One region of the Stenotrophomonas sp. YJH_SMC_81 genome, then DNA from elsewhere that is predicted to be linked to it. Evidence: predicted binding sites of a transcription regulator. Region 1 holds the regulator's gene; the other holds the start of a gene.

Evidence for each region. The regulator FliA, encoded in region 1, starts transcription of late flagellar genes. The targets are predictions, from matches to a motif close to TAAAGTTTNNCNNNCNNNGGCCGATAA.
Region 2: a site for FliA is predicted at 1,416-1,442, ahead of AC5P8U_RS04950 (methyl-accepting chemotaxis protein). Genes of this name have one in related genera too.

Annotation. Positions count from the first base shown of each region.
Region 1 covers NZ_JCAFUB010000003.1:325,713-329,117, reverse strand. The annotation lists gene AC5P8U_RS07955 (MinD/ParA family ATP-binding protein) at 1-881, shown strand, start outside; gene flhF (flagellar biosynthesis GTPase FlhF) at 1-7, shown strand, start outside; gene AC5P8U_RS07950 (RNA polymerase sigma factor FliA) at 878-1,621, shown strand; gene cheY (chemotaxis response regulator CheY) at 1,679-2,071, shown strand; gene AC5P8U_RS07940 (protein phosphatase CheZ) at 2,071-2,676, shown strand; gene AC5P8U_RS07935 (chemotaxis protein CheA) at 2,679-3,405, shown strand, end outside.
Region 2 covers NZ_JCAFUB010000002.1:290,737-294,141, reverse strand. The annotation lists gene AC5P8U_RS04950 (methyl-accepting chemotaxis protein) at 1-1,297, opposite strand, end outside; gene AC5P8U_RS04945 (NAD-dependent epimerase/dehydratase family protein) at 1,509-2,402, opposite strand; gene AC5P8U_RS04940 (S41 family peptidase) at 2,501-3,405, opposite strand, start outside.

The DNA.
Region 1 (3,405 bases):
CGCGTGAGTACGCCAAGCTGACCAAGACCTTCCCGCTGTCGGCCACCCGCAGCGAGCCGCTCGGCCCTGTGCGCACCATCGCCGTGACCGGCGGCAAGGGCGGCGTGGGCAAGACCAACGTGTCGGCCAACCTGGCCGTGGCGCTGGCCGGCATGGGCAAGCGCACGCTGCTGCTGGACGCCGACCTCGGCCTGGCCAACATCGACGTGATCCTGGGCTTGAACCCCACCTATACGCTGGCCGACCTGGTTGCCGGCCGCTGCTCGCTGGACGACGTCATCGTCGAAGGCCCGAACGGCGTGCTGGTGGTCCCGGCCGCGTCCGGCCGCCGGCACATGGCCGAGCTGGCCCCGGCCGAGCACGTCGGCCTGGTCAACGTGTTCTCCGAGCTGGAACGCGAGCTGGACATCATGGTGGTGGACACCGCCGCGGGCATCACCGACGGCGTGCTGACCTTCTGCCAGGCCGCGCAGGACACCGTGGTGGTGGTCTGTGACGAGCCGGCGTCGATCACCGACGCCTACGCGCTGATCAAGGTGCTCTCGCGCGAACGTGGCGTGGACCGCGTCCAGGTGGTGGCCAACATGGTGCGCGACCCCAACGAGGGCCGCGTACTGTACGAGAAGCTGACCCGCGTCTGCGAGAAGTTCCTCGCCGATGTCTCGCTGAACTACCTGGGCTGCGTGCCGCAGGATGACTGGCTGCGCCTGTCGGTGCAGCGCCAGCAGCCGGTGGTGAAGGCCTACCCGTCCAGCCCGTCCGCACTGGCCATCACCGAGATCGCGCGCCGCACGGCCCGCTGGCAGGCGCCCACCGAACCACGCGGCGGCGTCGAGTTCTTCCTCGAACGCATTCTCAAGCAGCGCGGGGTGGCGGCATGAAAGGCGCGGCCCAGTACAGGGAAGTCCAGCGCTCGGCGGCCAACGAGGTCATCGCCCAGCACTCGGACCTGGTGCGGCGCATCGCCCACCATCTGGCCGCGCGCCTGCCGGCCAGCGTCGAAGTCGACGACCTGATCCAGGCGGGCATGATGGGCCTGATCGAGGCTTCGCGCAGCTACGACGCCGACCAGGGCGCCTCGTTTGAGACCTATGCCTCGATCCGTATCCGTGGCTCGATGATCGACGAGATCCGCCGTGGCGACTGGGTGCCGCGCTCGGTGCACCGCCGTGCACGCGATGCTGCGGCCACCATCCGCCGCCTGGAACAGAGCAGCGGCCGCGCCGCCAGCGCCACCGAAGTGGCCGCCGCGATGGAGATGCCACTGCCCGAGTACCTGCGCCTGATGGAAGACGCTGCGCGTGGCCAGGTGCTGAGCCTGGAGTCGCGCATCGAGGACCAGGGCGAGCTGGACACGGTCGCCCAGGGTGGCCCGACCCCGCAGCAGGTGCTGGAGCGCAGCGAGTTCGGCCGCGAGCTGGGCAAGGCCATCGGCCATCTGCCCGAGCGCGAACAGCTGGTGCTCTCGCTCTACTACGAGCAGGAACTCAATCTGAAGGAGATCGGCGCGGTGCTCGGCGTGAGCGAGTCGCGGGTCTGCCAGATCCACGGCCAGGCGGTGCTGCGCCTGCGCGGCCGGCTGAAGGTATTCGAGGCCGTCGACGCCGGCCTCGAAGAATGAACATCCCCGAGGCAGCTGCCCCCGGCCGCCCGGAATGAACAACAAAGGAACTCTGCTTTGAACAAGAACATGCGCATCCTGATCGTGGACGACTTCTCGACCATGCGTCGCATCGTCAAGAACCTGCTGGGCGATCTGGGCTTCACCAACACCGCCGAAGCCGAGGACGGGCATGCCGCGCTGTCGCTGCTGCAGAGCCAGCCGTTCGATTTCGTGGTCACCGACTGGAACATGCCGGTCATGACCGGCATCGAGCTGCTCAAGGCGATCCGTGCCGACGCCAAGCTGAAGACCCTGCCGGTGCTGATGGTCACCGCCGAAGCCAAGCGCGAGCAGATCATCGAAGCGGCCCAGAACGGGGTGAACGGCTACATCATCAAGCCGTTCACCGCGCAGACGCTGGAAGAGAAGCTCGGCAAGATCTTCGAACGCCTGGCGGCCAGCGCCTGATGGACACCACGGTCGACAAGAATGCCCTCGCCCTGCGCCTGCAGGAAGCACTGGACGCACTGGAGTCCGGTGACGAAACCGCCTGGCGGCAACGCATCGACGGACTGGTCGCGCTGCGCACGCAGCCGATGATGAGCGGCCTCTCGCGGCTGGCCCGCGAGCTCGGGCAGGCCCTGGGTGAACTGCCGACCGTGCCCAGCGAGGCCGGCGAACTGGACGATGCCTGCGCACGCCTGGACCACGTGGTGGCGATGACCGAACAGGCGACGCACCGCACCCTGGACCTGGCCGAGGAATGCCGCAGCCTGACCGAACAGCTGCGCGCCGAAGGCCTGCAGCCCGGCCAGGATGCACAGCTCGAGCGCATCCGCCACAACCTCACCGAGATCGCCCTGACCCAGAGCTACCAGGACCTGACCGGGCAGATCATCCGTCGCGTGGTCGGCATCGTCCGCCGCGTGCACGAGGGCTTCGGCGCGCTCGGCCTGCCGCCGGAACAGCATCGCACCGATCCGGAACTGGCCGGGCCGGCACTGAAGGGACTGGACCGCCACGCGGTCTCGCAGAACGACGCCGACGACCTGCTGTCGGACCTGGGGCTGTAAGCATGAGCGCGGTATCCGACGACATCACTGCCGATTTCATCATCGAGGCGCAGGAAATCCTGGATCGCCTGGGCGAACAGCTGGTGTCGCTGGAGCAGGCACCACAGGACACCGAGCAGCTCAACGCGGTGTTCCGGGGCTACCACACGCTCAAGGGCGGCGCCGGCTTCCTCGGCGTCACCGCCATGGTCGAGTTGTGCCACGCCGCCGAAGAAGCGCTGGGCATCGCGCGCGCGGGCCAGGCCGTACTGCAGGCCCATCACTTCGATGCCGCCCAGCAATCGCTGGACTACCTGCAAGCGATGCTGGATGCAGTTTCCTCCGGCACCGAGCCGGGCTATGCGCCGCCGGAGCTGATCGCCCAGTTCGACATGCATGGCGGTGCCGTGGCTGCACCCGCCGCCGCAGCAGCTCCCGCTGCGGGTGGCAGCGACCTGATCACCGACGACGAGTTCGAGGCCCTGCTCGACCAGCTGCACGGCGGCAACGCACCGACTGCGGTCGCGCCGGCAAAGAAGGCTGACGACGGCCTGATCAGCGAAGACGAGTTCGAAGCCCTGCTCGACCAGCTGCACGGTGGCGCCGCACCCGGCGCCAAGCCCATCGCTGCGGTAGCGCCCGCACCGATCGCGGCACCACGCCCACTGGCCGCACCGGCCGCACCGGCAACTGCAGCGGCGACCAAGCCGGCCGCCAAGCCGCTGGCCGAAGCCGAACATACCGTGCGCG
Region 2 (3,405 bases), on a different contig from region 1:
CCACCATGCGGCCGTACTCGCCCGGGAAGGCCGCAGCATCCATGCGATAGCTGAGTTCACCGGCATCGTGCCGGCGCGCCATTTCGGCCTGCGCAGCCATCACCGACTGCAACTGCCCACGCATGCCCTGCATTGCGTCCAGCAGGCGCCCCACTTCGTCGTTGCTGCGCGCCGGCAGCGTGCTGTCCAGCTTGCCGGCGGCGACATCACCGGCCACGCGTACCGCTTCGGCCAACGGGCGGATCGCCAGGCGGCGCAGCAGCACGTAGACGCCGGCGCTGAGGGTCAGCGCGGCGATCACGCCGACCAGCAGGGTCAGCCACAGCAGCTGGCGTGCCTCAGACACGATCACCGCATGCGGCATCACCACGCCCAGCGCGAAGCGTTGCGGGGCGTCGCCCACGCGCAGCGGCACATACACGCGTACGTTGCCGGCCGCGTCGGGGCTGAAGGCCTCGAACGGACGGTCGGCGGCGATGTCGGCCAGCATGCTGCGGGTCAGGGCATCGTTGCGCGGCTTGCCGATCTCGGCGGCATTGGCCGAGGCCAGCACCACGCCCTTGGGCGACAGCAGTTCGACGCGGCCAGCCCCCATCGGCTTCAGCGTTGACAGGTGCTTCTGCAGCGCTGCCAGCGAGAAGTCGACGGTGAACACGCCCAGGAATCTGCCGTTCTCGATGATCGGCGTGCTCAGGGTGCTCATGAGCACCTTCTGGCCGGCGATGTCATAGGCGTAAGGTTCGCTGACCTTGGGCAGCTTGTCGCGGCTGGGCACCATGTACCAGTCACCGGAACCGCTGGCAGTCTCGGTGTAGTCGGTCATCACCGACTGCTGCGGTTTGCCGTCTTGCCAGGCCCAGTAGCTCATGTAGCGGCCGGTGGCATCGTGTGCTTCGGAATTGACGAACTCCGCATCCTTGCCGTCGAAGGCATCGGCCTCCCACATGGTGCTCTTGCCCAGCCATTGAGGATGAGCACGCAGCTGTTCGCCGAGCACCGCCGCCAGGCTGGCGCGGTCGGGTATGTCACCACGGGCACGCTGGGCCAGCACGGCCTCGACCATGGCGTCATTGCTGGCGAAAGCCGTGCCCAGATCAGCCGCCACCTGGCGCGCCTCAGCGTTGGCCTCGCTGGTCATGGTCTGGCGCGAGGCGCTGATCAGACTGGCGCTGGCCTGCCGGTAGATCAGGAAGGCGGTCAGGCCGAAGCACAGCAGCGCGATCACGGCGGTGCCCAGCATCAACTTGTGGGCGATGCTGCCCGGGCGTTGGGCAGCGGCAGAGCGGGAAGAAGACATGGGAGGGTCCGCAAGGCAGTTCAGGACGACCGGCACCACGAGGGCACCGCGCAGGCGCGCGATCCGTCGCGCAGGCCACCGGCCGCCGGGGCGCGCCCGGCGCTGGAAGCGCACTGGGTTAGCGGCCGCCCGCCAACGAGGTTGAGGCGGTCGGCCTGCACATTCCTGAATCCGCTCAGGGTCGGCTCAACGCTCCCCCTCTGCGATGCCCTCACTCGGCCACGCGGTCCTTGATCCACTGTGCCCGCGGCAGTACCTCGATGCTGCCGACGGCATACTGCTGAAGCACGTCGTCGGGCCCGAAGCACGGTTTCCAGCCCAGCGCGCCGCGCAGGCGGGCACTGTCGTAGACACGGTCGATGCTCAATGGCAGCGGCCAGCCACGGCGTTCGAATTCGGCCAGCAGCTGTGGCGCGCGACGGGCCAGCACGCTACGCGGGTGGGTGGCCAGCTCCAGGCAGTCCTCGCGCCGGAACGGCGTCGGGGCACAGGCGAGGTAGCGCGCGAACCGGGCGCCTTCGTCGAGCAGCAGTGCAGCATGTGCGCTGGCCACATCGCGGGCGTCGATGCCGCGATGCAGGCGGAACATCGCCATCCGTTCGGGCGGTTCCGGGAAACACCGGCCCATGCGCAGCACGCGAACGCTGAAGCCCGGCGTGGCGGCGGCTTCGGCCAGGGTCTCTGCCTGCAGCTTGGTACGGTGGTAGATCGTGCGCGGCAGCGGCTCGGTGTCTTCGTCGATCCAACGGCAGCCACCGGCCACCACGGCATGGCCATACAACGCAGTGGTGCTGGTCAGCACGAAGCGCCGTGCACCGGCTTCGCGTGCCGCCTGCAGCAGGTGTGCGGTGGCCTCCACGTTGATCTGCTGGAACACCGCATCCGGCACCAGGCCGACATGCGGGGCATGCAGGGCCGCGGTATGGATGACCGCATCCACGCCCTGCACCGCGCGCGCGACGGCCTGCCGATCGCTGACATCGGCAATGATGCGCGTGGTGGCAAACGGACTGCGGTCCAGCCCCACCACTTCGTGGGCAGCCGCCAACGCACCGAAGATCGCGCGCCCGATGCGGCCGGAACTGCCGGTCAACAGAATCTTCATTGAGTCCATTCACTCGAAGCGCCCGGGAACTACCGGGATGCTTCGATTCTAGGCATGCAATCGCGCATCCGCGATAGGACAGCCATGCAATCGTGCGTTCATCTTGACGACTTCGCAGGCGCCAGCAGTTGCCGCGCGATGAACAGCGGATCGTCGCCGCCGGCCACATCAGGCCTCACGCCAGTACGTTCCCAGTTTCCACCGGTGCGCAGATTGATGGGTTGCCGGTCGGGAATACTGACCTGATAGCCATCGGGCAGCAGCACAGGATCACCAAACATATGCGCGGCACCGCCACTGCGCGTACCGACAATCCGCGCACGGCCCAGTGCCTGCAGCGAATAGGCGACAAACTCGGCCGCCGAACCGGTGCGGCGGTCGATCAGCACCACCAGCGGTTTCAGGTACGCAGGCAGGCTGGCAGGCGGCAGCGGGACCGGCGTGCGCCGGCCGCGCTGGTCCAGCTGCTGCACCGCGTCGATCTTCGCGTCCAGCAGCGTGCGTACCAGCAGGTCGGCACTTGCATCGTCGCCGCCCCCGTTCTGGCGCAGATCCAGCACCAGGCCATCGGTGTCGGCCAGCAGGGCAAGGGCCGCAGCGAACTTCGGGCGCGCCAGATCCAGCGGATAGAAGGTACTCAGGCGCAGGTAGCCAATGTTGCCCTCCATCACCCGCACCTCGCGCACGCCGGCACCATTGCCGCGGGCATCGGCGCGCCAGGCCATCAACCAATCGTCCTGGCCGGCCGCTGCGTCCACGCGTTCAACATGGAAGTGGCCATCGAACATGTCCAGATCCTGGTTCAGGCGTGCGCTGAACGCAACCGGATCCGAACAGCTGTCCGCATAGCGCTGCTGCACCGACCAGGTGCGCAGGGCATCGGCGATACGGGCGCCCTCCGCCTCGTCAAGGTACTGCGCCTGCACGGCGGTGGCCGCCGCGCGCAGCACTCCGTCCTGCGCCGGGCAGGCCCCTGCCAGCAACGCAACGAGCATCCAGGACA